One region of the Pseudomonas sp. nanlin1 genome, then DNA from elsewhere that is predicted to be linked to it. Evidence: predicted binding sites of a transcription regulator. Region 1 holds the regulator's gene; each other region holds the start of a gene.
What was found. Region 1 encodes sigma-54, which starts transcription at its own class of promoters, with help from an activator protein. Its sites were predicted from a motif close to ANTGGCATNNANNTTGCTNT; they were not measured.

Region 1 (9,910 bases):
AACAGATTGTCGCGGTAGGGAATGACCTGGAGCTGCGCAGTAATATTCGTACGGGGTCAGTATTGATCGAACGTATGACCGTCGCCGGTAGCTAAGCAGTCGCCGACACACTTCGCTCAGACCTAATCGAGGCCCGGCGGCCCCGATTAGGTCTGGCAATAACGCCCAGCTCAATCCCGCCCTTGTTTTGATTCTTAATATCATTTAATAATAAATATCATTCCGGCATTGAGAGTGGCCGATGAAACCTGCCCTGCAAGAATTACCGCATCTTGAAAACTGGCGCTGGCTCAGCCACCAGATTCGCTGTGCGATGGCGCCGGACGAACCGCGCCTGATCGAACACTACCTCGCCGAAGGCCGCTACCTGGCGCGCTGCACGGCCACCCCAGCCTGGAACATCGCCCAGACATCTCTGCGGCTGATGCTCGACACGGCCACAGATACCCAACTGCCCTGGCACTGGCGCTGCTTGTGTCTGGATCAGGCCTGGCGCCCGTTAAGGGACCTGCGCAATGCCGCGCACACCGCTGAACAACGGGTGACCTGGCAAGCCTACGCCGCCCAACTGGCGCGCAGCGAATTGTTGCCGTCCACCCCTCTTTACGACCTGCCCCAAGGATATTCCGATGAGTGATACCCGTATCGAACGTGACAGCATGGGCGAGCTCCAGGTGCCCCTCGCGGCGCTGTATGGCGCCCAGACCCAGCGTGCGGTCGACAACTTTCCGGTCAGCGGGCTGCGGATGCCGGCGCAATTTATCCGCGCATTGATATTGGCCAAAGCGGCCGCCGCCCGCGCCAACGTCGAGCTGGAGCAACTCAGCGCGGCCCAGGGCGAGGCGATCGTCAAGGCGTGCGATGAGCTGCTGGCGGGCGATTACATGCAGCACTTCCCGGTGGACATCTACCAGACGGGTTCTGGCACCAGTTCAAATATGAACGCCAATGAAGTGATCGCCACGCTCGCCAGTCGTGCGTCGGGCACCGCTGTTAACCCGAACGACCACGTCAATTGTGGCCAGAGCAGCAATGACATCATCCCGACCACTATTCACGTCAGTGCGGCGTTAGCCCTGCACGAGCAGCTTCTTCCGGCCCTGGAACACCTGGGCCAGGTGATCGAGCGCAAGGCCGAGCAGGTACACGGCTATATCAAGACCGGGCGCACTCACCTGATGGACGCCATGCCGGTGCGCATGAGCCAGGTGCTCAACGGCTGGGCCGCTCAGGTCAGGGCCAACATTGGCCATCTGCAGGCCGTGCAGCCCAGTCTGCAGGCGCTGGCCCAAGGCGGCACAGCAGTGGGCACCGGCATCAATGCTCACCCGCAGTTCGCCAAGCAGTTCAGCGCCCAGCTGAGCCAGATGACCCAGGTGGCGTTCACTCCAGGCAGTGACCTGTTCGCCCTCATTGGCTCCCAAGACACGGCGGTGGCGCTGTCCGGGCAGCTTAAAGGCGTGGCCGTGACCCTGATGAAGATCGCCAACGACCTGCGCTGGATGAACTCCGGGCCCTTGGCAGGCCTGGGGGAGATCGAGCTGCAAGCGCTGCAGCCGGGCTCTTCGATCATGCCCGGCAAAGTTAACCCGGTCATTCCAGAAGCAGCGGCGATGGTGGCGGCGCAGGTGATCGGCAATGACGCGGCCATCACCGTGGCCGGGCAATCGGGCAATTTCGAATTGAATGTGATGCTACCGGTGATCGCCCACAACCTGCTGGGCAGCTTGGAATTGCTTGGCAATGTCAGCCGCCTGCTGGCGGACAAGGCCATTGCCAGCTTCAAGGTCAATGATCACAAACTCAAGGAAGCCTTGGCGCGCAATCCGATTCTGGTGACAGCGCTGAACCCGATCATTGGTTATCAGAAAGCCGCCGAGATTGCCAAAAAGGCCTACCAGGACGGGCGGCCGATTATCGATGTGGCGGTCGAACACACCGACCTGTCCCGCGAGCAATTGGAAATCTTGCTAAACCCAGAAAAACTCACGGCTGGCGGTGTGTAACCGCCCAGGTTGCTTTGGAGGTCGGCATGCAGCATTGGAAACGTATCACCGAAACGGCCAACCGCTGTTTCGATGACGGTCAGTGGGTCGAGGCCCGCGAGCACTATCTGCATGCCCTGGCCCTGGCTCAGGTGCTGTTCGAGCGTTGGGCGGACGTCGATGAGGCGGTCGCTGCTTGTGTCATCTCCCACCATAACCTGGCGGACTTGCATGTCCGGTTAGGCCAGCCGGAGGAGGGCGCCCAGTACCTATGCGCGATCCACGAGCGTTTGCTGCAGGCGGCCCAAACCCAGCGCTTACCCGACGCCCTGCGCGCTGCGGCCCTGCGCCATAGCGGTAAAACTTATCGGCAACTGCTCGAGTTCATTGGCCAGCACGGCCATTACCCAAGGACTCAGCAGTTGCTCAGCGGCGGCGTTGCGCCGACCGATATCCCGGCAGGCCCTGCGGCCGTGCCAACCCATCACCATGGAGTTCATTGATATGTCGCATACCTTGCCTGCCCTTTCTTATGCCTACGATGCGCTGGAGCCGCACATCGATACCCAGACCATGGAAATTCACCACACCAAGCACCACCAGACCTACATCAATAACCTCAACGCCGCCATTGAAGGTACTGAGTGGGCGCAGTGGCCCGTTGAGAAGCTGGTGGCCAGCGTGGCGCAACTGCCTGAAAAACTGCAGGCGGCGGTGATCAATCAGGGCGGCGGCCATGCTAACCATTCGCTGTTCTGGGAAGTGATGTCGCCTCAAGGTGGTGGCTTGCCCAAAGGTGCCGTGGCCAAGGCCATCGATGAGCAACTGGGTGGTTTCGAGGCGTTCAAAGAGGCGTTCACCAAAGCCGCTTTAACCCGTTTCGGTAGCGGTTGGGCCTGGCTGTGCGTTACTTCGGATAAGAAACTGGCGGTGCAGAACACGGGCAACCAGGACAGCCCGTTGATGAACGGCAGTACGCCGATTCTCGGCCTGGACGTTTGGGAACACGCCTATTACCTGCGCTACCAGAATCGCCGGCCGGAATACATCGGCGCCTTCTATAACGTCGTCAATTGGGATGAAGTAGAGCGGCGCTACCAGGCTGCGATCGGTTGAATGAGGCCCCTATGGGCGCTGGAGCTTACATGCCACGACGGCGACTGATGCGTCTGGCTGCAGGGTGGGTGCTGACACTGGCAGGGATGGCCCTGCTAGTGTCGCAAGCGTTGTCCTGGCTGGGCTGAAGGCCCTGGGAGGCTGTGTGGTTGGTGAGTGGTGAGCCCTCTGGCGCGCGACTCACTCGCCCTCGTCGAAACGGTTGTCGATCAGCTCGACCAAGGCGGCCAGAGCTTCCTCAGCCTGTTCACCTTCTGTTTCCAGATGAACTGTGGTGCCCTGACCGGCAGCCAGCATCATGACCCCCATGATGCTCTTACCGTCCACCAGGCTTTGCGGTGTACGGCCAACCCTCACTGAGCAGCCATAGCGACCGGCCACGCCGACGAATTTAGCGGCGGCACGGGCATGCAGGCCAAGCTTGTTGATAATGGTGATTTCACGAGCGGGCATCGCGCAGGGGGTCCTGTAGGCTAGAGGTCGCGGTGGCGTACCTGGACATTTTTTAACGATTGCAGCAGCAGTTGGCCCAGCCGCTCGGTCAGGTAGACCGAACGGTGGTGACCGCCAGTGCAGCCAATGGCGATAGTGACATAGGCGCGGTTACTGGCCGCGAACCGTGGCAGCCACTTGAGCAGGTAGCTAGAGATGTCCTGGTACATTTCTTCGACATCCGGCTGTGCCGCCAGGTACTCGGCTACTGGCGCATCCAGACCGGACTGCTCGCGCAGTTCGGGTTTCCAGTAGGGGTTGGGCAGGCAGCGCACATCGAAAACTACGTCGGCGTCCACCGGCATACCGCGCTTGAAACCGAATGATTCCACCAGAAACGCAGTGCCAGGCTCGGGCTTGTTCAACAGGCGCAATTTGATCGAATCGCGCAGTTGGTAAAGATTCAAGTTGGTGGTGTCGATCTTCAGATCGGCCAGGTCAATGATGGGCCCTAGTAACGTGGTCTCATCACGGATCGCCTCAGCCAGCGAGCGGTTGGCACTGCTCAAGGGGTGGCGTCGGCGCGTCTCGGAGAAGCGCTTGAGCAGGGTTTCTTCGTCGGCATCGAGGTAAAGCACATCGCACTGAATGTGCTTTGCCCGCACCTCTTCAAGCAGCTGCGGAAAGCGCGAAAGATGGCTTGGCAAGTTACGTGCATCGATGGACACCGCCACCAAAGGCTGCGACAGCTCGGTATGGATAAGCGAGCGTTCAGCCAGCTCTGGCAATAGGCCGGCAGGCAGGTTATCGATGCAATAGAAGCCGTTGTCCTCCAACACCGCGAGGGCAGTACTCTTTCCTGAGCCTGAGCGGCCGCTGACGACAATTAAACGCATGGTTAGGAACCGTTCTGGAAGTCCAATACAACTTTATACAGGGCTTCGTTGCTTTCGGCTGAACGTAGTTTTTCTCGGATGTCTTTCTTATCCAGCATTTCAGCGATCTGCCGGAGCAGTTCGAGGTGAGCATCGGTGGCCGCTTCAGGCACCAATAGCACGAATAACAGGTCGACCGGCTCGCCGTCGATGGCGTCGAAGTCAACCGGGGATTTCAGGTGAAGCAGGGCGCTGATAGGGGTGTGACAACCCTTCAGGCGGCAGTGTGGAATGGCTATGCCATTGCCAAAGCCCGTGGAGCCGAGTTTTTCGCGAGCGACCAGGCTTTCGAACACTTCTTGCGCTTCCATGTCGGGCACTTGTTCGCCGATCAGGTTGCCAATTTGTTCGAGTACACGTTTTTTACTGCCGCCCGGCACGTTCACCAGGGAACGGCCGGGGGTCAGGATAGTTTCAAGTCGGATCATGGGGGAGTATCAGCGGGCCGCCGCACCTTGCAGCAGGCTTTGCTGTTTTTCCTTATGTTTCTTGAGTTGGCGGTCTAGCTTGTCGGTGAGGAGGTCGATGGCGGCATACATGTCGTCATGCTCTGCGTTGGCGACCACTTCACCACCAGGAATATGCAGGGTGGCTTCGATTTTTTGCTTGAGCTTCTCGACCTCCATAATGACTTGCACATTGGTGATCTTGTCGAAATGGCGTTCGAGCCGGGCGAGTTTTTCGCTCACGTAGTCGCGCATCGGGCCGGTCACATCCAGTTGGTGCCCACTGATGTTGACTTGCATACCGCTTCTCCTTATTGCCAGTGCATAAAGAGGCAAACGTTGATGTTTGCCGCTGGAACGCTGTGGCACATCGTCAGGTGGCCGGCCTAGGTGCACTTACTACATTAGACGCTTGCGCTCACTGGACGGTGCGATGCCCAATGACTCGCGGTACTTGGCAACAGTGCGACGGGCCACCTGAATGCCTTGTGCTTCCAGTAAACCAGCGATCTTGCTGTCACTCAACGGCTTTTTCTGATTTTCCGCAGCGACCAGTTTCTTGATGATTGCGCGAATGGCGGTGGACGAGCATTCACCGCCTTCAGAGGTGCTCACGTGGCTGGAGAAAAAGTATTTCAGTTCGTAGATACCCCGTGGGGTATGCATGTATTTCTGGGTAGTGACCCGGGAAATAGTCGATTCGTGCATGCCAACCGCTTCGGCGATGTCGTGCAGTACCAGTGGCTTCATGGCCTCATCGCCGTAGTCGAGGAAACCACGCTGGTGCTCGACGATCTGGCTCGCCACCTTCATGAGGGTTTCGTTGCGGCTCTGTAGGCTCTTGATGAACCAACGGGCCTCCTGCAACTGATTACGCATGAAGGTGTTGTCGGCACTGGTGTCCGCACGCCGTACGAAACCGGCATATTGCGGGTTCACCCGTAGGCGCGGTACTGACTCCTGATTGAGCTCCACCAGCCAGCGTTCGTTGTCTTTGCGCACGATGACGTCAGGGACTACGTATTCCGGCTCGCTAGACTCAATTTGCGAGCCTGGGCGTGGGTTGAGGCTCTGCACCAGCTCGATCACCTGGCGCAGCTCGTCTTCTTTGAGCTTCATGCGCCGCATCAACTGGCTGTAATCGCGGCTGCCCAACATGTCGATAAAGTCGCGGACCAGACGTTGGGCTTCGGCCAGCCAGCGGGTATTGGCGGGCAGTTGGCGCAATTGCAGCAGCAGGCACTCGCTTAGGCTGCGCGCGCCAATGCCCGCAGGCTCGAATTGTTGAATACGGTGAAGTACGGCCTCGACTTCATCCAGTTCGATGTCCAGTTCGGGGTCGAACGACCCGCACACCTCTTCCAGCGTCTCGTCGAGATAGCCTTGGTTGTTAATGCAGTCGATCAGCGTCACCGCGATCAACCGGTCGGTATCGGACATCGGGGCCAGGTTCAGCTGCCACAGCAGATGGCTCTGCAAGCTCTCGCCAACCGAGGTGCGGGTGGTGAAGTCCCATTCATCGTCGTCGTTGCTCGGCAGGCTACTGGCGCTGGTCTGGTAAACGTCTTCCCAGGCGGTATCGACCGGCAGGTCATTGGGGATGCGTTCGCTCCAGTCGCCTTCTTCCAGGTTGTCTACGGTCGGCGCACTTTCCTGGAAGCTCGGCTCCTGCACCTCTGGGGTGACTTTCTGTTCGACGTGATCGGCAAGCGGGTCACTGTTGTCGAAATCATCGCCTTCTTCCTGGCGTTCGAGCATTGGATTGGACTCCAGCGCTTCCTGAATCTCCTGTTGGAGGTCAAGGGTCGAAAGCTGGAGAAGCCGGATAGCCTGTTGCAACTGCGGTGTCATCGTCAGTTGCTGGCCCATTCGTAGGACGAGCGATGGTTTCATGGCAGGGGCTTAACACCTTATTCGCCGGCGCAACGCGCCATCCACTACAGGGCACCGGGGTGCCCAGTTTTATGTCGTAAGCAAATTATATGCCTGAACACCCCGTGTTTGCCTAGGGCGTAAGCTCAATTAATGCCAAAACGCGATCATTGGTGACCAGTGACAGCCAAGTCTAGAGCCGGAACTCGTGGCCCAGATAGACTTCCTTCACCAGTTCGTTGGCCAGAATCGCCTGGGAATCACCTTCAGCGATCAGCTGGCCGTCGTTGACGATGTAGGCGGTTTCACAGATATCAAGGGTTTCGCGAACGTTGTGGTCGGTGATCAGAACCCCAATGCCCTTGCTTTTAAGGTGCTGGATAATCTGCTTGATATCGCCCACCGAGATAGGGTCGACACCGGCAAACGGCTCATCGAGCAGGATGAACTTGGGCGCGGTGGCCAAAGCCCGGGCGATTTCCACACGGCGGCGCTCACCCCCGGACAGGCTCATGCCGAGGTTGTCACGAATATGGGTGATATGGAATTCCTGTAGCAGGCTTTCGAGCTCTTGGCGACGCGCAGCGCTGTCGAGTTCTTTGCGCGTTTCAAGAATCGCCATGATGTTGTCGGCCACCGACAGCTTGCGAAAGATCGAGGCTTCCTGGGGCAGGTAGCCGATACCCGAGCGTGCGCGGCCATGCATGGGCTGATGGCTGACGTCGAGGTCGTCGATCAGTACGCGACCTTGGTCGGCCTGTACCAGGCCAACGATCATATAGAAACAGGTGGTTTTGCCAGCGCCGTTAGGGCCGAGCAGGCCGACGATCTGGCCGCTCTCGATGGACAGGCTGACATCGCGGACAACCTGGCGGCTCTTGTAGCTCTTGGCCAGGTGTTGGGCTTTCAGAATTGCCATTACTGGGCCTTCTGCGCGTCGGGTTTCTTTTTCGGCTGGATCACCATGTCGATGCGTGGCCGCGGAGCGGTCACTTTCGAGCCATTCGCACGGCCGGCATTCACCACCTGCTTGACGGTGTCGTAGACGATTTTCTCGCCTTCGGAGGTGTTGTTATCGTTGATGACCTTGGCGCGGTCGATCAGCACAATGCGGTCTTGGGCCGCAAAGTATTGGATAGTCACACCGTAGGCCTGCACGATGGGCTTGTCTGCCGCGGGCTTTTGCTCGTAGTAGGCCAGGTTACCGACTGCCGTGAACACATCGACATCGCCCGTAGCATTACGGGTGATGGTGACGGTATTGCCGGTGATCTTCATCGAGCCCTGGGTGATGATCACGTTACCCTTGTAAGTCGCCACGCCTTGCTTGTCGTCAAGCTGAGCGTCGTCGGACTGAATATGGATAGGCTGGTCACGGTCGGTAGGCAGTGCCCAGGCGCTCGCGCTTCCCAGTACTGCGCCCAGGCCGAGCAAAAATGGGAGGGTTTTAACGAGCCTCATACTGTCCTCTTACGTTGGACAACAGGTTGATCCTGCTGTCGTTCAGGTACGCTTTCATTCCCTTGGCCGTGGAGACACCGCCAGCGCCGTCGATTCTAACGTTTTGCTCGGTCTGCGCATATTGCTTCTGCGGGAATACGGTCATGCGCGAGGTGGTGATAACCGTCGCGCGTTGTTTCTGGTCGGTGCGGGCAACACGCACCGAGTCGATCAATTCTACTTCTGTACCGTCCGGGTTGACTTCGCCGCGTTCGCTTTGCACATGCCAGGGGTAAACGCTGCCGCGATACAGTTGCATATCGGGTTTGGTCAACTGGGTCACTTCGCTGGCCTTCAGGTGTTCCACCTTGTCGGCGGTCATCTCGTATTGCAAACCGCCGTCGGGCAGGAACTGCTTGCTGCGCGCGTTGATTGCGTAATAGTCGATGGCCGCGTCGTCGACGCTCACGGTGGGGCGGTCGAGAAAGCTCTCCGGGCTGATATTCCAGTAACCGACAGCCGCGAATAGCGCGGCGACGATAGCAAATATCAGGGTGTTACGAATTTTTTTGTTCAGCATGTAATCGCTCTACAGATAGGCCGCCAAGGCGGTATCCAGATTGCCTTGGGCGCGCAGAATCAGCTCGCAGAATTCACGGGCGGCACCTTCGCCACCACGGGCTTGGGTCACACCATGGGCATGCTCGCGCACGAACGGGGCCGCGTTAGCCACCGCCATGCCCAGGCCAACCCGACGGATCACTGGCAAATCGGGCAAGTCGTCGCCTAAATAAGCGACCTGTTCATAGCTTAGGCCCAGTTCGGCAAGAAGACCGTCGAGTACCACCAATTTGTCTTCACGCCCCTGGAAAAGATGGGCAATACCAAGGTTGTTCGCGCGCCGCTCGACAACGGGGGATTTGCGCCCGCTAATGATAGCGGTGGCGACCCCGGAAGCGATCAACATTTTGATGCCCTGGCCGTCCAGCGTGCTGAAGGACTTGAATTCGCTGCCGTCCTCGAGGAAATAAAGGCGGCCGTCGGTCAGTACGCCATCGACGTCAAACACCGCCAGCTTGATGGTTTCGCCCCGCTGCAACAATTGCGTGTCCATTTACATCACTCCTGCGCGCAAAAGATCGTGCATGTTCAGCGCACCCAGCGGGTGCCCTGCGGTGTCCACCACGACCAGTGCACCGATCTTGTGATCTTCCATGATCTTCAACGCCTCGGCGGCCAGCATCTCGGCCCTCGCGGTCTTGGCATTGGGTGTCATGACGTCGTCGATGCGAGCGCTGTGTATATCGATGCTGCGGTCTAGCGTGCGGCGCAAGTCGCCGTCGGTGAAAACCCCCGCCAGGCGCCCATCTTCTTCTAGAACCACGGTCATGCCCAAGCCTTTTCGCGTCATTTCCATCAAGGCATCGCGCAGCAGTGTGCCTCGGGGTACGCAGGGTAGTTCGGTGCCGGTGTGCATCACATGCTCGACCTTGAGCAGCAGGCGCCGGCCCAGGGCGCCGCCTGGGTGGGAGAACGCGAAGTCTTCGGCGGTGAATCCGCGTGCCTCCAACAGGGCGATGGCCAACGCGTCGCCGAGCACCAGGGCGGCGGTGGTGGACGAGGTCGGAGCCAGGTTCAGCGGGCAGGCTTCGTGGGCGACACGGGCGTCCAGGTTGACCTCGCC
Region 2 (9,910 bases), 2.7 Mb from region 1:
GGGTCCACGAGGGCGACTACATCGCGCCCCATGACCCGCGCGTGCAACGCATCGTCGACAGTTGGCGCGGGGTGCGTCCGACCCTGCATTATTCCCAGCCCCAGGAGTCCCTGCAGGAACTGGGCTTCAGTGCTGATCAGAAGCTAGAAATGCCGGCACTGCTGGAGGTGGTGTCCAAGCGTGATCTGTATGCCCACAGCGCGCAGATGTGGAACCACTGGAGCAACCAGTACGCACTGCAGTTTGCCGACCGCTTCGACATCATGTTCGAAGCCAAGGACAAGAATCTCGCGACCTTGGCATTCTATGGAGCCTACATGGAAGCGCGAGGTGAGGCCGCGGTATGATGGGCATTGCACAGCGTTTTAACGGTTCAGGTTCCCGATGCCCATCTTCACTTATTTCAACAGCCCGCCACCGGAGTCGTTGGCCAGCCAGATCCAGCAGTTGGTGGTCGATAACGTCACCGACATCAGCAGCATTGCCATTGCCCCCAGCAACCCGCTGTACCGCCTCTATCAATATGGCGTGGGCTACGAGGTGCACCTGTACCTGCAGGCCATGGCCGGTGCCAACGAGCGACGGGTCGAGCTGATCGTTGCCACCGATCGCGACGCGCCAGAGACCCTCACCGGTTTTGTGCTTTACCTGCGTGAGCAGGACGATGCGCAAGCGTGTGTGGTTGTCTTCATGGCCGTGCTCGCCAGCCATCGGCGCCAGGGCATTGGCCGAGCGCTGTTGGAGCAGGTCATGCAGCGTTACCCTGCGGTCGAGCTCGACTGTTTCGTCAGCAAGGTGCCGTGTTTCGAAGCCATGGGCCTGCGCGCGCTGGCGGCACGTGGGCCGCAGATATTGATGAGTACCCGCCACCAGCCGGGGCACGGGCACGTGGCGCGGGTGGACGTGGCGCCGATCTATCAGTCGCTGGAGGTGCGGCAGATTCACACTTACCTGCTCAACCAGCACGGCAAACGGGCCATGGTCGACGCCGAAAAACAGCGCGACCGCCACCTCGACCAATTAACGCGCCAAGCCCAAGCCTACATCCCGTACCCGTAGGAGGGGCCTCGGCCCCGAGCTCTTGCTGTTACACGGTGCGCGCTGAAGATCAAAAGATCGGGGGCAAGACCCCCTCCTACGGGCGGCGACACGACAATAATGCACATCGGTCATTCTTCGTCGCGCAGGCTTTGGCTTAAGCTTTCACAGCTCTGACTCCATTCCAACACCCAGGCCGGCAGGCTCGGCGAGGGCCCATGTTCGCCAAGCGCCTCGGCCAAGGCCTGCGGGTCGAGATTGCCCTGGGGCCCGCGTAATAGCCCACGCACCACCACCACACCAGACACACGCCCGCCCGCCATAAAGCGGTGTTCCATGAACACCCACTTGCCCTCCCAGCCCATCACCCGGCTGTGCACATCAAAGCGTTGCAACGGCTTGAGGTCGCGGCGGAATTTGGCCAGGGCGTCGCCGACGATCGGCAGCGCGCGGTGGCGCCAGGCAACGCGGGCTGCGCCGGTGCGCAGCATCAGGTCCATGCGCGCCACGTCGGCCAGGGTCAAGTAGCGGCCATTGTTAACGTGCCCGTTGAAATCCAGGTCGTTCGGCAGCACGATCATGCCCAGTTTCGAACTGGCCAACAGCGCTACCCTTGGTCGCCAGGGCAGGGTGATGAGCATCCAGATCAAGCGCAACCAAAGGTTCATCGAATCCCTCCCAGGCAGAAATTATCGCCATGGTAGCTCGCTGCCCGCTACGCTTGCAGCATAGCCCGGTCAATCCGCCGCAAAGGGCCGTTACGTCACTGGGCACGGCCGGTTCGCCCTGTTCTGGATGGAAAAGAAACCCATGGCCCATGTACCTTTGCGACCCGGCGAGAGCGTCTGACTCCCAGTGAGTTTGCCGGGGAACTGTTCGGCCAGGTGTTCATCGAAGGCTACATTGCTTCCTTGGCCACGGGCCTTGGCCGCTCAGGCCTGATATCGCCTATCGGTGTCGCCACCTCTCATGCAAGGAGCCGCTCGGAAAACCGATGCGCCAAATCTGGAAAAACTTTCGCGCCCTTTATTTTGCCTCACTGATGATGCTGATCGGTTCGGGCTTGCTCAGCACCTACCTGGCCCTGCGCCTGGCCGCCGATCACGTCGACGGCCTGTGGGTCGGCGCCTTGATGGCGGCCAACTATTTCGGCCTAGCCCTGGGCGGCAAGATTGGTCACCGCTTGATCGGCCGGGTCGGGCATATCCGTGCCTACGCCACTTGCGCAGGCATTGTGGGGGCCGCGGTGCTTGGCCATGGGCTGGTCGATTATTTGCCCGCGTGGGTGATCCTGCGGGTGATCGTGGGCCTTGGCATGATGTGCCAGTACATGGTGATCGAGAGCTGGTTGAATGAGCAGGCCGATACTAAACAACGCGGTATGGTCTTCAGCGGCTACATGATCGCTTCCTACATGGGCTTGACGCTCGGCCAACTGATTCTGGTGGTGCACCCTCAGTTGGGCCTTGAACTACTCATGTTGGTGGCCCTGTGCTTCGCCCTGTGCCTGGTGCCGGTGGCACTGACCCGACGCATTCACCCTGCGCCCATGCGCCCAGCTCCCATGGAACCGCGCTTCTTCCTCGAGCGCGTGCCGCAATCCTTGAGCACCGTGCTGGGGTCAGGCCTGATCGTGGGTTCGTTCTACGGCCTGGCGCCGCTGTATGCTTCGCGCCAAGGGCTGAGCACCGAGCAGGTCGGTTTGTTCATGGGTTGCTGTATTTTTGCCGGGCTGTTGGTGCAATGGCCGTTGGGCTGGTTGTCAGACCGCTACGACCGCGCTCGCTTGATCCGCATCGTGGCCAGCTGCCTGGCGCTGGCGGCCTTGCCGTTGGCGATCCTGCCCAGCGTGCCTTTGGAACTGCTATTCGGGGCCGGTTTCTTGATCTCGTTGCTCCAGTTTTCGTTGTACCCATTGGCCGTGGCGTTTTCTAACGACCACGTCGAACCGGACCGGCGCGTATCGCTCACGGCGATGCTGCTGATCACCTACGGGGTGGGCGCCTGTATCGGGCCATTGGCGGCGGGGGTGCTGATGAAATTTTTCGGCAGCCAGATGCTCTACGCGTTCTTCAGCTTCTTTGCCCTGGTGCTGGTGTGGCGGATTCGCCCCAAAGCGGTCACCAACCTGCACGTGGTGGACGATGCGCCGCTGCACCACATCGCTATGCCGGCGGCCAACTCACCGCTGGCTGCGGCACTCGACCCACGGGTCGACGAGCATGTGGTGCAGGAGCAGATGCAAACCGGCGAACCGGCGTTCGAAGAGCCAGAGGAAGCGGGGGCGAAGGTTTGATCCATCGGGGCCTGGCGCGGCTGCAGCTGGCCCCGATCTTTAACGCGGATTAGTCGTCTTTATCGAGCCGCGCGTCACGCTGCAGTTGATACACCACACGCTCAACGTTGCGTTGAGTGAGGCCGCTCATGTTATGGAAACGGACGCCGGCGAACGTGGTGTTGATGCGCTCTTCGAAATGCAGATGGCGCAACTCCACCGCCGAGTTGATCGCGACCATCTTCGGTAGGTTGGCGGCGAAACTCTCGTACACCTGGCCCAACTGCAGGCTTCCACTGATGTCACCGGCGAAACTCAACTTGCAGCCCGTGGCGGAAATATCCAGCAGCTTACCCTTGTAAGGTTTCTCTACGCGGCCGCCGCTCAGCTCAGCTTCACTGAGTTGCTTGATAATCGTTGCGCGGAAGGCGTTGCGTCTTTGAAAGTAGGTAACTTCGCCAGGCAGTTCGCCGATGTAGCTGCGTTGGCCGCCCTCGTCGAGGATCTCCAGGCTGCCCCGGGTGTCCCAGGTCATACGTACGCCGTCGTGAAAGCCCTCGACCTTGAAGGGCTCACCGTTGGCCAAAAACTTTTCACCATCGCGCGGCATCATTTCGTCGAAGACCAGGCGATTTTTGTCACGATCCACTTCGATGATGTAGCTCTGGAAGCGCTGGCTACGTTCGGCGAACGTGAAGATCAGTGGATCATTGCCATCCAACAGCATGCGCAAGTGGGCGGTAACTTCCAGGGGGGTGCTCAGGACCTTTGGCGGCTGCGGAGCATCATCATTGGACACGATCGGTGGATCTCCAGGCTAAGAAGCATGCTGCGGGATGTCAATTTGCCACTATGCTCCACCTGCGCCAGCCAGGAGTCAAGCTTGGCTTAACGTACGCGGTTTGCCCATCTGCGCCGTAGTGCCGCGGGCATTGTATAAGGAGGGAGCTTCACCACCCATCAGGATACGCACCTGATTTGCCGTGGCCGCCTGTTGCAGCTGGATGGCCCGACCATTGTGTGCATTGACCGCATGGCAGTTGTGCAACAGTTGGGTCAATTGATCGCCGCGCTCGAGCATGGCGTCGCCCAGTTGGGTTTGCACCGCAAGCTGTTCCAAGCCGCTACGATCGGGGCTCAGGCCCAACTGCAAAAGCAACTGGCTACGGCGGCGGCCATGCTGTTCGAGCAGTACGATGAGCGACTGCTTCTGCGCCAGAATATTTTCCAGGAGGTGCATGTCCCGGCCGTGCAGGGCGAGCGACTCGGCCTGCAACAGCTCCAGCAGCTGGTTCGCTGGAGCAATATCGTCTTCAATCAGTTGCAACATCGTTTGGTCGTGCATGGCGTGCTCTGGTAGTCAAGCGGCTGGGAACCCCTGCGCTGGGCTAAGCTTAGCGCTGGGCTTCAAAGTTGAGCATTTTGCTGGCGACGCTTTTGCTGTCGACCTGGTAGCTGCCGTCGGCGATAGCCTGTTTCAGTTCGGCAACCCGGGCACTGTTGACAACCGGTTGTTCGCCCAGCTTTTCAGTGATCTTTTGCAACTGCTGTGCACCGTCGCTGAGGGTGACGGCTTCCCCGCTAGGCACGGAAGCGGTTTTTTCGACGGCGATGTCAGCAGTCACGGCAGCGGCTTCCTTGGTGCTGCCGGTACGAGTGGTGCTTGCCACCGAAGCGGAATTGTTCAAACGACTGATGTCGATAACCATGATTAAAACCTCTGGGTACTTGGACGCTTACCTTGGTTTCGGCCCAAACCCAATAAACTTTAGGCGCTTTTTTTGAAAAAACGCCGGTGCGCGAAAACCGCGGGCCATGAGTGCCACAGTTTAGAAAATGCGTGCGCCAAGCACCAGCGTTACATTGCAACCTCAACCTGGCCCGGGCCGGTCACCCGGGCTTTTACCACCCGTTTGGAGTTGAGGTTGCGCACCCGAATTTGCTCGCTCATACCGCCCTTGGCCAGCGCTTCGCCCGGCATGCGTACGGCCAATGGCCCGCTGCGCGCGATGATCACCACATGATCGCCCTTGCGCACCAGTTCTGGCTGTTCGACGTTGACCAGGCTCAGCACTTGATCCACCGCCGTTGGTCGGATCACCTTCTGCCCGACTGCCTGATCCAGCCCGGTCATATAGCCTGCTGGCACGCTCGAAACGTCTCTTTCGCGCAGGGTGACATCTTCTTCACTTATAACGGTGTCGCGTTTGAGCGGGCGAACCGTGGTCACCACTTCACGAAATAGCTTCACCTGAGCCGTCACGAATACGGTCCAGGGTGCGCTGCCATCACAGCGCACCCGCACGGTGACACGGCCCAGGGGCTGCGCCGGGCTTTCCAGGGTGCCTGTCAATTCCCTGTCACAACCGGGCATGCGCAAGCGCGGGTCGATCTGGCTGACTTCAATCTCAAAACGTCCCTCGGTTTGGCTGGTCGCCAGATAATCTTCAACGGTGAACTCAAGAAAACCCTGGGTGACACCGATAAGCTGTTCGGGCACTGTGACATTATCGGCACGCGTGTACCCGCTGAGCCCCAGAAGGCTCAGGCTGGCCAGCAGGTAGCGAAGGCTACGCAGCAGGTGTCGGGAAACTGTCGGTTTTAGGTTCATGCAGTGCAAATAGCAAAGCCCGTGCCGGATGGCTCGGTTCTTTGTGTCAGAGGTTCACGTAGGGGGTCTGGGCATGGCTGGTGTAATGGATTCAGTTAACCAGCGTACTCAACTGGTCGGGCAGAATCGCCTTGAGCTGCTGTTGTTCCGGCTTAACGGAAAGCAGCTGTATGGGATCAACGTATTCAAGGTCAAAGAGGTGCTGCAATGCCCAAAACTGACCATAATGCCGAAGTCCAGTCCAGTGGTACGCGGTGTGGCAAATATTCGTGGGGCGACGATTCCGATCCTCGACCTGGCGCTGGCGACCGGTTCGCCTGGCCTGAATAATATTGAAAACAGTTTTGTGATCATCACCGAATACAACACCAAGATTCAGGGTTTTCTGGTGCACTCGGTCGAACGCATCGTCAACATGAACTGGGAAGAGATCCACCCACCACCCAAGGGCACCGGGCGCGATCACTACCTCACGGCGGTAACGCGGGTGGACAGCCAACTGGTGGAAATCATCGACGTGGAGAAGATCCTCGCCGAAGTCGCACCGATGTCCGAGAACATTTCCGTCGGCGTCGTCGACGACGAAGTGAAGCTCAAGGCCCAGACGCTGCGCGTGCTGACAGTGGACGATTCATCGGTGGCGCGTAAGCAGGTCACCCGTTGCCTCGAAACCATCGGCGTGGAAGTCACGGCGTTGAACGACGGGCAGCAAGCGCTGAACTACTTGAAGAATATGGTAGAAGAGGGCAAACGCCCGGAAGAAGAGTTCCTGATGTTGATCTCAGACATCGAGATGCCAGAAATGGACGGGTATACCCTGACCTCGGAAATCCGTCGCGACCCGCGCATGCAGAAATTGCATATCATCTTGCACACATCGCTGTCTGGGGTATTTAACCAGGCGATGGTGAAGAAGGTCGGCGCCGACGACTTCCTGGCTAAATTCCGCCCGGACGACTTGGCGGCACGGGTGGCAGATCGCATCAAGCAACATTGATCATGCAGGCAAAGGGCCGAAGGCAGCAGCCTTCGGCAGTACACTACGAGTTAAGGGGCGGCACCAGTGGCTACAGGTAATGTGGATTTTGATCAGTTCCGGGTATTCCTGGAAAAGGCCTGTGGCATTTTGTTGGGCGAGAATAAGCAATACTTGGTCTCCAGCCGCCTCAACAAATTGATGGAGCAACAGGGCATCAAGTCGCTGGGCGAACTGGTGCAGCGCATCCAGACCCAGCCCCGTAGCGGCCTGCGCGAGCAGGTGGTGGACGCCATGACCACCAACGAAACTCTGTGGTTTCGCGACACCTACCCCTTTGAAGTGCTCAAGAGCAAAGTGTTGCCTGAAATGATCAAAGCCAGCCCAGGCCAGCGCCTGCGGATTTGGTCGGCGGCGTGTTCTTCGGGGCAGGAACCCTATTCGTTGTCGATGACCATCGACGAGTTCGAACGCAGTAATTCCGGCCAGCTCAAGGGCGGCGCACAGATAGTCGCCACCGACCTTTCGGGGTTGATGTTGACCAACTGCAAGTCTGGTGAATACGACAGCCTGGCAATTAACCGCGGGTTGTCCCAGGAACGCCTGCAGCGTTACTTCGACCCTAAAGGCCCCGGCCGTTGGGCTGTGAAACCGGCGATCCGCACGCGCATCGAGTTCCGCCCGATCAACCTGCTGGACAGCTATGCCGCCCTCGGCAAGTTCGACATCGTGTTTTGCCGCAACGTGCTGATCTACTTCTCTGCCGAAGTGAAGAAAGATATTCTCAAGCGCATACACGCCACCCTCAAACCTGGTGGCTACCTGTTTCTGGGTGCCTCTGAGGCGCTGAACGGGTTGCCAGAGTTGTATCAGATGGTGCAGTGCAGCCCTGGGATCATTTACCAGGCGAAGTGAGTTTGAGCATTGAAAGATCGGGGGCGAGCCCCCTCGCTACGGTGGCGAGGGGATCGCCCCCGATGTTTTTCCCTCCCCAGCAAGCACGGCAATTTTTCTGACGCCAAGCTTGCCGCTTTCCTGGCACTTTGCGGAAATCGCTTGCCGCTTTTCTGGCATTGCCGCCCGGCAATCCCTCTGGACCCCTTGTAAAACGGCACTTTGAAGAACTGGCACGCTGCTTGCTATACCTCAAGTACGAAAATCAGTTCTGCCGCATAGGTCCCCGAACATGAGCATCAGTTTCGATAAAGCGCTCGGTATCCACGAAAAGGCCCTCGGGTTTCGCGCCCAGCGCGCCGAGGTGCTGGCGAACAACATCGCTAACGCCGACACCCCGAACTACAAGGCTCGGGACCTGGACTTCGCTTCGGTCCTAAAGGCGCAGAGCGAGAAAACCCAAACCGGCCATTTTTCCCTCGGCGTGACCAACGCCAAGCACATTGCGGCCGAAGGCCTGGACGACAACGCCGATGGCGCGCTGCAGTACCGCACGCCGATGCAACCGTCGCTCGACCAGAACACCGTGGATGCGCAGCTGGAGCAATCGAGCTATGCCGAGAACTCGGTGAATTTCCAAGCCAGCTTTACGCTACTCAACAGCAAATTCAAAGGGCTGGTCTCAGCCCTGCGTGGAGAATAATTCATGTCCCTTGCCAGCGTTTTCAACATTGCCGGTAGCGGCATGAGTGCACAAACCACTCGGCTGAACACCGTCGCCAGTAACATCGCCAACGCCGAAACCGTCTCGTCGAGCCTCGACCAGACCTACCGCGCGCGCCACCCGGTGTTCGCCACGGTGTTCCAGCAGGCGGGCGGCAGTGACTCGTTGTTCCAGGACCAAAGCGCCGCCGGGCGGGGCGTGCAGGTCACTGGCGTGGTCGAAGACCAAAGCAACCTGGAAGCCCGCTACGAACCCAACCATCCCGCGGCGAACAAGGACGGCTACGTTTACTACCCCAACGTCAACGTCGTCGAAGAAATGGCTGACATGATTTCTGCCAGTCGCTCGTTCCAGACCAACGCGGAACTGATGAACACCGCTAAAACCATGATGCAGAAAGTGCTGACCCTCGGTCAGTAATTAAGGGGCCCAGGCCATGAGCACGACAGATAGCACCAGCGGCGTTTCCAGTTCAGTTCTGAGTTCGCTGCAGAAAACCACCGCCAGCAGCAACAGCAACACCGGCACCGCCGGCAGCGCTTTGGGCAAGGACGCGTTCCTGCAGTTGCTGGTCACCCAGATGCAGAACCAGAACCCGCTGGACCCTCAGGACAACGGCGAATTCGTTTCCCAGTTGGCCCAGTTCAGTAGCCTGGAAAGTATGACCACGTTGAACGACTCGGTCAGCACGATCCTCAGCTCCTACCAGTCGTCCCAGGCCCTGCAGGCCTCGTCGCTGGTCGGTCGCTCGGTGATCACCCAGACTGGCACCGCAGTGGTCGACACCACTAAGGGCCTGACGGGCTCGGTAAACGTGTCGTCTTCAAGCACTTCTACCACCGTGGGCGTGTACGACAGTGCCGACAAGCTGGTGCGCACCATCGACCTGGGCACCCAGAGCGCCGGCAAAGCTGACTTCACCTGGGATGGCAAGGATGGTGATGGGGTTGTGGTCGACCCGGGTACTTACACCTTTAAAGCTGTCGCCACCATCGATGGCACCTCGACTGTCATGTCAACCAACCTGCCAGCGACGGTCAATAGCGTTTCCCTTAGCAGCACTGGCGGTGAAATGGTGCTTAACCTCGCTGGCGGGACGACTGTCGCCCTGTCCAAAGTACAAACAGTCGGAATTTAAGCCGGGTAACGGCACAGGAGTTGAACCATGTCTTTCAATATCGGCCTCAGCGGCCTTGCAGCAGCCAACAAGGCACTGAACGTTACCGGCAACAACATCGCTAACGTTGCCACCACCGGTTTTAAATCGTCGCGCGCCGAATTCGCCGACCAGTACGCGGCGTCGATTCGCGGCACTTCTGGTAAAACCTCTGTGGGCAGCGGCGTGACTACGGCCGCCGTTTCCCAGCAGTTCACCCAGGGTAATATCACCTC
Region 3 (9,910 bases), 2.3 Mb from region 1:
ACGAGGCGCCCGCTACGCCTAAGCCAACGCCCAACAGCAGGGCTTGTTCATAGCTGTGAATACCGAAATACCATGCGCATGCCAAGCTCACGATGACCACGACCTGGCCGATCAGGCCAGCGGTTTTCGGCGAGAGGCGGTCGGCCAGCAGGCCCATCAAAAAGCGCAGAATCGCCCCGGCCAGGATCGGCGTCGCCACAATCAGCCCGCGTTGCTGAGTGGTCAGTTGCAGGTCGGCGGCGATTTGTACGGCCAGCGGGCCGAGCAGGTACCACACCATAAAGCTCAGGTCGAAATAGAGAAACGCTGCAAACAGCGTGGGCGTATGGCCGGATTTCCAGAAGCTGGTATTCATATTTGACACCTCGACGGCGAGTTGAATGGAAGGTCGACAATCCCCAGCACTGGGCAGAAACAAAAAAGACGTCGCCACCTGCTCCACGCTTGTGGAAGAGATGAGCGACGCCTTTGTCGTTCGAGGTGAGCAACCGCCTTTGGCTGCCAAACCTTTGATGAAACGGTTTAAAGCAAGAGCCGGGCCAGCTTGCGGCGCAAATGATTCAACCGAGCAATTCGTGCATGGCGATGATCTGTTCAGCCACTTGAATGAGCTTCTGCTGGCGGCTCATGGCCTGGCGCCGCATCAAGGTATAGGCCTCGTCTTCCTTGCAATTCTTCATTTTCATCAGCAGACCTTTGGCTTGCTCGATGCGCTTGCGCTCGGCCAACTGCTGGTCCCGCGCGTGCAGCTGGGCGCGCAGGGCCTGGTCGCTTTCGAAGCGGGCCATGGCCACATCGAGGATCGGTTGCAGGCGCTGAGCATGGATGCCTTCGACGATATAGGCGCTCACCCCCGACTTGATGGCCTGGCGCATCACCCCCGGGTCATGTTCGTCGGTGAACATAACGATCGGGCGTGGCTGGTCGCGGCTCACCAGCACCACCTGCTCCATGACGTCGCGCCCGGGTGACTCGGTATCGATCAAAATCACATCCGGGCGCACCGCTTCGACGCGCGCGGGCAGGTCGATGGTCAAGCCTGATTCATCAATGACATCGAAGCCGGCCTCGACCAAAGCCGCCTTGAGCCGGCCAACTTTTTTCGCGGTGTCGTTGATCAATAGGATACGTAGCATAGGTCAGTCTCCGCTCACTGATCGGCCAGGGCATGCAAGGCGAAGCTGCGGGCATAGCCGTGGGGGTCGGCGCCGTCCCAGACATTACCGTCGATCAGGCGGCTGCTGCGCAGCTCGCCGCTGTCAGGGGCGAGCCCGAGGCCTTGCGCGGCTTGCCGATACAGGTCCAGTTGCTGCACTTGGCGCGCCACCGCGAGGTAGTTGGGGTCTTCGCGCAACAGGCCCCAACGGCGAAATTGGGTCATGAACCACATGCCGTCGGACACATACGGCACGTTGACTGCGCCATCGCCATGAAAGCGCAGCGGGTGTGGGTCTTGCCACTGGTTGCCGAGGCCATCCTGGTACGCCCCCAGCAAGCGCGGCTCAATACAGGCCAGGGGTGCATTCAGGTACTCGCTGCCACTGAGTAACTGTGCCGTGCTGCGCTGGTTTTCCTGGCTTTGTTCGATAAAGCGGCTGGCCTCCAGCACGGCCATGACCAAGGCGCGGGCCGTGTTCGGGTAGGCATCGACGAAGGCCTGGGTGCAGGCCAGGACCTTCTCCGGGTGGTCTGGCCAGATCGACTGGCTGGTGGCCAGGGTAAAACCCAGGCCTTGGTTAACGGCGCTGGCGGCCCAGGGCTCACCGACGCAAAAGCCATCGATACGCTCGGCTTGCAGGTGTTCAACCATTTGCGGCGGCGGGACCACCACGCTGTCCACCGCTTGCAAGGGGTGGATGCCTTGGCTGGCCAGCCAATAATACAGCCACATGGCGTGGGTGCCGGTGGGGAAGGTCTGGGCGAAGGTCAGCCGCGAGTCGCTTTGGTGCACATGGCGGCGCAGTGCCTCGGAATCGGTCACGCCAACGGCTTGCAGGGTGGGCGATAGGTTAATGCTCTGGCCGTTCTGATTCAGGCCCATGAGCACCGCCATGTCGGTGGCGGCGACACCACCTATGCCCAGGTGCACGGCGTAGATCAGGCCATAGAGGCCGTGGGCGGCGTCCAGTTCGCCGCTGACCAGTTTGTCCCGCAGGCCCGCCCAGGAGCTTTGGCGCTTGAGGTTGAGGGTCAGGCCATAAGGTTGGGCAAAGCCTTGGGTCGCGGCGACCACCAGCGACGCGCAGTCGGTGAGGGCCATGAAACCGATATCCAGGCTATGTTTTTCGGGCGCATCGCTGCCCCCGACCCAAGCCAGCGGGTTGGCCGTTATCTCACTCATGATGGTGTGCTCCCTGGGGCAAAAAAAAGCGTCGTGACCCCCCGTGCGCCTCGCCCACTGGGCAAATGAAACGCACGGCGGGTGACGACGCCGTTGTCGATGGCCCGGACCTTCGTTGATCGGGGCACTGATGGTCAAGCCCAAGCAAGGCATATGCCAGTGCGCAACCTCTCGGCGTGGTGGTTCGGCCAGGCAGTCGCCGGTATAATCCCCAGCCTTCAGCCGCCAACCGAGCTAAGCCTGCCCATGTACAACCTGGCCCGCCAGCTACTGTTCAAACTCTCCCCGGAAACTTCCCACGACTTGTCCCTGGACCTGATCGGAGCGGGAGGGCGCCTTGGCCTCAACGGGCGTTTGACCAAGTCCCCCGCGCAGTTGCCGGTCACGGTCATGGGCCTGCCCTTCAGCAACCCCGTGGGCCTGGCGGCAGGTCTGGACAAAAACGGGGCGGCCATCGACGGCTTCGCCCAGCTGGGTTTTGGTTTCGTCGAAATCGGCACGGTCACCCCGCGCCCGCAACCGGGCAACCCCAAGCCCCGGCTGTTTCGCCTGCCGCAGGCCGAGGGCATCATCAACCGCATGGGCTTTAACAACCTGGGGGTAGACCACCTGCTGGAACGGGTGGCTGGCGCCCGTTACCGGGGTATTCTGGGGATCAATATCGGCAAGAACTTCGACACGCCGGTGGAGCAGGCGGTGAACGACTACCTGATCTGCCTGGAAAAGGTCTATGCCCAGGCCAGTTACATAACCGTGAACGTCAGTTCGCCAAACACCCCGGGTTTGCGCAGCCTGCAATTCGGCGAATCGCTCAAGCAATTGCTCGACGCCCTGGCCGTGCGCCGTGAGGCGTTGGCCGTGAGCCATGGGCGGCGGGTGCCCTTGGCGATCAAGATCGCCCCTGACATGACCGATGCGGAAACCGCGCTGGTGGCCACCGCGCTGTTGGATTCCGGCATGGACGCGGTGATTGCCACCAACACCACTTTGTCTCGTGTCGGGGTCGAGGGCCTGGCCCATGCCACCGAGGCCGGCGGGTTGTCGGGCGCCCCGGTGCGCGAGCAAAGCACCCATATCGTCAAAGTCTTGGCCGCTGAGTTGGCCGGGCGGCTGCCGATCATTGCTGCGGGCGGGATCACCGAAGGGCGCCACGCCGCTGAGAAAATCGCGGCGGGGGCGAGCCTGGTGCAGTTGTATTCCGGGTTTATCTATAAAGGGCCGGCATTGATTCGCGAATCGGTCGACGCAATCGCCGCCATGGGCCGCTGAACTGCGATAGGTACGAAAAGGGCCTCTTGAAGAGGCCCTTGGGCTTTCGCCCGCCGCCCGGGTGGGGCGCGCATGGTGGGTCTATGGGGTGTTTAATTCAGCCGACGGCGTGAAGTTCGTTGAGCCTATGGATTCCCGCGGTGCCGGTCATACCGTCCCAGTTGTCGCCGCGTCCCTCACGCCAGCCGTTAATCCAGGCCTGGCGAACCGACGGTAGAGTAAAAGGGCAAAGCTCACGGGATTTACCATGTACACCATATTGGTAGCCGCGTAAAAAAGCTCTTTCCAACGGATCACGCTTGAGTCTTCTCATAGGGTATTGCCCTCGTCTGTTGACTGTAATGTCCCGTCGACCTCGTCTGAGGCCGGGCAGAGTCGTTCTGCCGGTTTTGCGCTCGCTGCCGGCGTCGCGAGCTGAAGGGCCCGCCCATTGCGTTGCAGGCCCAGGTAGATTTCTAAACAATCGATCCGGCTGTGGGAATGATCGTTTTGTCATAAGGACGTAACTATTTTGCCGTCTAAGTGATAAGTAAAATTTTGATTCTGCTTATTATTCGCGTCAAAGCCCCTGTACCGTGCCTTGCAGGGTAAGATACCCCCTGTATTTGCAAGCGATGGTGGCACTGTGCTGAATCGCTAAATCGACGAAGGGTCGAGTTTTATGGCACTTCGTCATCGTCCTTTCGACTGCCGATGAATGGGTTTACCCCCCATTGCGGCGGACCGACACCACGGTGGTGTCACTCGGGCGCTCTTCGAGAAAAGCGCCTGGTTTAACCCTGAACGAGCAATGCGTTTGCCGTTCACTATGGCCATTGGCCTTGGATGTATCATGTCGGATCGCTACGAACTCTTCCTCACCTGCCCCAAGGGCCTCGAAGGTCTACTCGCCGAGGAGGCCGCTGGGCTTGGCCTCGAAGAGGTCCGCGAGCACACCTCAGCGGTGCGCGGCACGGCCGACATGGAAACGGCCTATCGCTTATGCCTCTGGTCGCGTCTGGGTAACCGGGTATTGCTGGTACTCAAACGCTTCCCCATGAAAGACGCCGAAGACCTCTACGAAGGGGTCAACAGCGTCGACTGGCAAGATCATCTGCTCCCTGACGGGTCATTGGCCGTGGAATTCAGCGGGCACGGTTCGGGTATCGATAACACTCACTTCGGCGCCCTCAAGGTCAAGGATGCCATCGTCGACAAATTGCGCACCCCCAGTGGCGAGCGGCCCAGCGTCGACAAGCTCAACCCGGACCTGCGCATTCATTTGCGCCTGGACCGTGGCGAAGCCATTCTCTCCCTCGATTTGTCGGGCCACAGCCTGCACCAACGCGGTTATCGCCTGCAGCAGGGCGCCGCGCCGCTGAAAGAAAACCTTGCGGCCGCGATCCTCATCCGCTCCGGTTGGCCGCGCATTGCCGCGGCCGGCGGGGCGCTGGCTGACCCTATGTGTGGGGTCGGGACATTCCTGGTGGAGGCGGCGATGATCGCCGCCGATCTGGCGCCTAACCTCAAGCGTGAGCGCTGGGGCTTCAGTGCCTGGTTGGGCCATGTGCCGGCCCTGTGGAACAAACTCCACGGCGAAGCTAGCGAGCGCGCTCGCGCTGGCCTGGCGCGCCCGCCGCTGTGGATTCGCGGCTACGAGGCCGACCCTCGGCTAATCCAGCCCGGGCGCAATAATATCGAGCGCGCCGGCCTGAGCGACTGGATCAAAATCTATCAAGGTGAAGTGGCGACGTTCGAGCCGCGCCCGGACCAGAACCAAAAAGGCCTGGTCATCTGCAACCCTCCCTATGGCGAGCGCTTGGGTGACGAGGCAAGCCTGCTCTATCTCTATCAGAACCTGGGCGAACGCCTGCGTCAGGCCTGCCTGAATTGGGAAGCAGCGGTGTTTACGGGCGCCCCGGACCTGGGTAAGCGCATGGGCATCCGCAGCCATAAACAATATGCGTTCTGGAACGGTGCCTTGCCGTGCAAGCTGTTGCTGATCAAAGTGCTGCCTGACCAGTTTGTCACCGGTGAGCGTAAGACTTCCGAGCAGCGTCAGGCCGAGCGTGAGCAACCGCCGGAAAGCGCCAATGCACCTGCGCCGGCAAGCGCCCCGTTGGAGCAAGCCCGCCTGAGTGAAGGCGGGCAGATGTTCGCCAATCGCCTGCAAAAAAACCTCAAGCAGTTCAGCAAGTGGGTTCGCCGTGAAGGCATCGACTGCTACCGGGTCTACGATGCCGATATGCCGGAGTACGCGCTGGCTATCGACCTCTACCATGACTGGGTGCACGTGCAGGAATACGCCGCGCCGCGCTCCATCGACCCAGAAAAGGCCTCGGCACGCCTGTTCGATGCCCTGGCAGCCATTCCCCAAGCGCTGGGCATCGATAAAAGCCGAGTCATCATCAAGCGTCGCGAGCGACAAAGCGGCACCCGCCAGTACGAACGCCAGAGCGCCCAGGGCCAGTTCACCGAGGTGAACGAAGGCGGGGTGAAGTTGCTGGTCAACCTGACCGATTACCTGGATACCGGGCTGTTTCTTGACCACCGCCCGATGCGTCTGCGCATTCAACGGGAGGCGGCGGGTAAGCGCTTTCTCAACCTGTTCTGCTACACCGCGACGGCCAGCGTGCATGCGGCCAAGGGCGGCGCGCGCAGTACCACCAGTGTCGATCTGTCCAAGACCTATCTGGACTGGGCCCGGCGTAATTTGTCGCTCAACGGCTTCTCCGATAAGAATCGCTTGGAGCAGGGTGATGTGATGGCTTGGCTGCAAGCGAGCCGCGACGAATACGAGCTGATCTTCATCGACCCGCCGACCTTCTCCAACTCCAAACGCATGGAGGGGGTGTTCGATGTTCAGCGTGACCACGTGCAGTTGCTCGACCTGGCCGTCGCCCGCTTGGCGCCTGGGGGCGTGTTGTATTTCTCGAATAACTTCCGCAAGTTTCAGCTCGATGAGCATTTGAGCAGCCGCTACTCGGTCGAGGACATTACCGCACAAACCCTCGATCCGGATTTCGCCCGCAACGGTAAAATCCATCGGGCCTGGAAGATCCAGGCTCGCTGAAACTCGTTTCATCAGGCAGGGTGGGAGCCGCCCCAGGCCCTCGTTAAGAGGGCCCGACCGGGTATTCGGGGCAGCTACCTATGCTATCTGACCTTTCGTCGTGCGCTCCCTAGTCAAATTAGTGGCATATGGCTATAACAGAGCATCAAGCCAAAGTGAAGAAGCACGCCGGCGTTGTTGAGTTTTGCGCTTATGTCGTTGCATGCCGTTAAGCCGAAGATCCTTGGCTTTATCAATGAAGGTTCGTCTGCCTGGGGTGTAGCGTGCGCGGCCTTCGCTGCGGGTATCACCCTGACCGTGATCCTGGGTTTCGGTACTCAGCACTTGTACGACGGGCAGGTGGAACAGCGCTTTGAGCTGTTGGCCACCGAGCGTTTCAGCCGCATCGAAGAACGTTTTCTCGACCAAGTGCAACGCCTGGACAGCCTGCGACGGTTCTTTTTCTTCGCCAACGATGTGGGGCGCGCCGAGTTCGAAGGCTATGCCCGGCCCCTGCTGCTGAGGACTCAGGCTTATGTCTGGGCGCCCCTGGTCAAAGATAACGACCGCGAGATTTTCGAGCGCCATCAACGTGGGCGCACTGGCGGCGATTTTACCTTGCGCGAGCTGCGTAGCGACGGCCAACTGGCCCCGGCGGGCCGCCGCAGTGAGTACATGCCTGTGCTGTATTTCCAGTCCTCGGCGCCTATCGGTTCATTGATCGGTTTCGATCTGCTCTCTGAACCTGCTCGCCAGGCCACCCTGCGCAGCGCTAGCCTGCGCGGCTCCATCGCTATCTCGGCGCCGCTGCGGCTGCTCTCGGCCGAGCCAGGCCGCGAACACGGCGTGCTGATGGTCGCGCCCGTGCCCAGCCGTGGTGAGCCCATGGCGGGGGTGGCCGGTTTCGTTGCCGCGGCCATTAGCCTGCAGCAATTGATGGCCGAAGGTTTGCCGGTGCATGCCGACGATAACCTGAACGTGCGTATTTTCGACGTCACCGGTGGCACCGAACAGGTGCTGTTCCAGTCTAGCGACGACGACAGCGAATCGTCCTTGGGCGCGGCGCGGGAGCTGAGCATCGCCGACCGCAGCTACCGCGTGGAGATCCAGCCCAGCCACGTGTTTATGCAAGCCAACCGTTCGGCCGCGATGGGGGTGGTGATCTTGCTGGGTGGGCTACTGAGCGTGCTGCTCAGTGCTTTGCTCTACGTGCAGGTGAACCAGCGCCAGCGCGCGTTGAAGCTGGTCGAACAGCGCACTGCACAACTACGCACCAGCGAGCAAGCTTTGCGCGGTACCCACGGGCAATTGCGCAGCGTGCTCGATGCGGCCACCCAGGTTGCGATCATTGCCACTGACCTCAAGGGCGTTATCACTACGTTCAACGCAGGCGCCGAGCGCATGTTGGGGTATCCGGCAGCCCAAGTGCTGGGCAAGCTGACGCTGACCACCTTGCACCTGCCCGAAGAGCTGATCGCCCGCGCCGCGCAACTGAGCGCCCAGCACGGGCGCCCCATTGCGTCGGCCCAAGCCATGTTGATGGGCGCTATCCACGAAGGCGACCAGCAGGAGGGGGAGTGGACTCTGGTGCGCCGCGACGGCAGCCACGTACTTGTCAACATGTTGGCCACCCCGTTGCATGATGACAAAGGCCAATGGGCCGGCCATCTGGCCGTGTGTATCGATATTACCGAGCGCCACCGCGTGCATGAGGCGTTGGCCGAGCGCGACCGCTTGCTGGAAAAGCTCAGCGCGCGGGTGCCCGGGGCGATCTATCAATACCGTGAGGCGCCTGGCGAGCTGCCGCGTTTCAGCTATTGCAGTGCTGGCATCCAGGCAATTTTCGAGGTCGAGCCGGCATTGTTGGGGCAGGACGCCGCACCTGCATACCAACGCATCCACGGCGAAGACTTACAGCGCATCCTCGCCTCGGTCGATGAGTCGCGTGCAGGGTTGACGCCCTGGCGTGAAGAATTCCGCGTGCAGTTACCCAATAAAGGCCTGCGCTGGATTCGCGGTGAGGCGGTACCGGAGCTGGCACCGGAGGGTGGCATGCTCTGGCACGGGTTCTTTTCCGATATCACCGACTTGAAACGGGTCGAGCAAGAACTGCGCGCGCTGTCGGTAACCGATTCTCTGACCGGTATCTACAATCGTCGCTACTTCCAGGAGCGCTTGAAGTCGGAGCTGGAGCGCGCCCAGCGTGACAAGCAAGACGTGGCGGTGATTATGCTGGATATCGACCACTTCAAGCGTATCAATGACCAATTCGGTCACGCCGTGGGTGACAGGGTCCTGCAAGCCATCTGCCAGCAGGTCAACCAGCGCCTGCGCCGCACCGACGTATTTTGCCGATTGGGCGGCGAAGAGTTCATTCTGCTCTGCCCAGGTGTAAACGGCGAGCAGGCTTATATTCTCGCCACCGAGCTGTGGCAAGCCCTGCGCAGCGTTAGCGTGAAGGGGGTCGGGGTGGTCACCGCCAGCTTCGGCGTGGCCGCCTGGCGCCGTGGCGAGGGCGCCGATGCCTTGTTGTTGCGGGCCGACTCTGGGGTCTATGCGGCTAAGCAGGCTGGCCGCGATCGCGTCCAGCCCGAGCTGCTGTAACGGTCAGTTCTGCAGGGAAATGGCCGTATCGGCGGTTTTCGGCTGGCGGTACAGTTCCAGCAGTACCTGGTCGAGCACCGATGACGCACCCCACGGTTTTGGGTCGTTGAGGATCGCTACCACGGCCCAGGTATTGCCATTGATATCGCGGCTGAAACCAGAAATGGCACGCACAGTGTTCAGGGTGCCGGTCTTGATATGGGCTTCCCCAGCCATGGCCGTGCGCTTGAGGCGCTTGCGCATGGTGCCGTCCATCCCAGCCAGCGGCATGGAACTCATGAACTCAGCCGCGTAAGGGCTTTTCCAGGCCGCTTGCAAGAGGATCGCCATTTCCCGCGCGCTGACCCGTTCGTCACGGGACAGGCCAGAGCCGTTTTCGATGACCAAGTGCGACGCGGTGATGCCCTTTTTCGCCATCCACTGGCGCATCACTCGCTGCGCAGCTTTGGAGTCGTCGCCATCGGCATCGGTGCGGAACTGCGCGCCCAGGCTGAGGAACAGTTGGCGGGCCATGGTGTTGTTGCTGTATTTGTTGATGTCCCGAATGATTTCAACAAGGTCCGGCGAGAAGGCGCGGGCCAGCAGACGCGCATCCTTGGGCACATCGCCCAGGCGGTCGCGGCCCTGCACGCTGCCCCCCAGTTCGTTCCAGATAGCGCGCACGG

Region 2: the regulator sigma-54 is predicted to act here: its motif matches at 8,024-8,043, upstream of flgB (flagellar basal body rod protein FlgB).
Region 3: the regulator sigma-54 is predicted to act here: its motif matches at 2,483-2,502, upstream of QCL65_RS10640 (CmpA/NrtA family ABC transporter substrate-binding protein).

What each region holds. Positions count from the first base shown of each region.
Region 1 is NZ_CP124218.1:4,560,500-4,570,409, reverse strand. Features, by position in the region: gene pmbA (metalloprotease PmbA) at 1-95, shown strand, start outside; gene QCL65_RS21120 (FagA protein) at 242-637, shown strand; gene QCL65_RS21115 (class II fumarate hydratase) at 630-2,006, shown strand; gene QCL65_RS21110 (hypothetical protein) at 2,033-2,488, shown strand; gene QCL65_RS21105 (superoxide dismutase) at 2,490-3,101, shown strand; gene QCL65_RS21100 (HPr family phosphocarrier protein) at 3,282-3,554, opposite strand; gene rapZ (RNase adapter RapZ) at 3,575-4,429, opposite strand; gene ptsN (PTS IIA-like nitrogen regulatory protein PtsN) at 4,432-4,896, opposite strand; gene hpf (ribosome hibernation-promoting factor, HPF/YfiA family) at 4,906-5,214, opposite strand; gene QCL65_RS21080 (RNA polymerase factor sigma-54) at 5,314-6,807, opposite strand; gene lptB (LPS export ABC transporter ATP-binding protein) at 6,980-7,705, opposite strand; gene lptA (lipopolysaccharide transport periplasmic protein LptA) at 7,705-8,247, opposite strand; gene lptC (LPS export ABC transporter periplasmic protein LptC) at 8,234-8,806, opposite strand; gene QCL65_RS21060 (KdsC family phosphatase) at 8,816-9,340, opposite strand; gene QCL65_RS21055 (KpsF/GutQ family sugar-phosphate isomerase) at 9,341-9,910, opposite strand, start outside.
Region 2 is NZ_CP124218.1:1,866,006-1,875,915, forward strand. Features, by position in the region: gene QCL65_RS08770 (UV damage endonuclease UvsE) at 1-347, shown strand, start outside; gene QCL65_RS08775 (GNAT family N-acetyltransferase) at 385-1,059, shown strand; gene QCL65_RS08780 (thioesterase family protein) at 1,170-1,706, opposite strand; partial or broken gene QCL65_RS08785 (glutamine synthetase) at 1,854-1,949, shown strand; gene QCL65_RS08790 (MFS transporter) at 2,033-3,334, shown strand; gene QCL65_RS08795 (flagellar brake protein) at 3,384-4,115, opposite strand; gene QCL65_RS08800 (flagella synthesis protein FlgN) at 4,191-4,658, opposite strand; gene flgM (flagellar biosynthesis anti-sigma factor FlgM) at 4,708-5,022, opposite strand; gene flgA (flagellar basal body P-ring formation chaperone FlgA) at 5,172-5,924, opposite strand; gene QCL65_RS08815 (chemotaxis protein CheV) at 5,998-6,921, shown strand; gene cheR (protein-glutamate O-methyltransferase CheR) at 6,988-7,815, shown strand; gene flgB (flagellar basal body rod protein FlgB) at 8,087-8,497, shown strand; gene flgC (flagellar basal body rod protein FlgC) at 8,501-8,938, shown strand; gene QCL65_RS08835 (flagellar hook assembly protein FlgD) at 8,955-9,656, shown strand; gene flgE (flagellar hook protein FlgE) at 9,684-9,910, shown strand, end outside.
Region 3 is NZ_CP124218.1:2,253,863-2,263,772, forward strand. Features, by position in the region: gene QCL65_RS10630 (nitrate/nitrite transporter) at 1-355, opposite strand, end outside; gene QCL65_RS10635 (ANTAR domain-containing response regulator) at 561-1,136, opposite strand; gene QCL65_RS10640 (CmpA/NrtA family ABC transporter substrate-binding protein) at 1,151-2,341, opposite strand; gene QCL65_RS10645 (quinone-dependent dihydroorotate dehydrogenase) at 2,588-3,610, shown strand; gene rmf (ribosome modulation factor) at 3,708-3,923, opposite strand; gene rlmKL (bifunctional 23S rRNA (guanine(2069)-N(7))-methyltransferase RlmK/23S rRNA (guanine(2445)-N(2))-methyltransferase RlmL) at 4,443-6,662, shown strand; gene QCL65_RS10660 (diguanylate cyclase) at 6,855-9,245, shown strand; gene dacB (D-alanyl-D-alanine carboxypeptidase/D-alanyl-D-alanine-endopeptidase) at 9,249-9,910, opposite strand, start outside.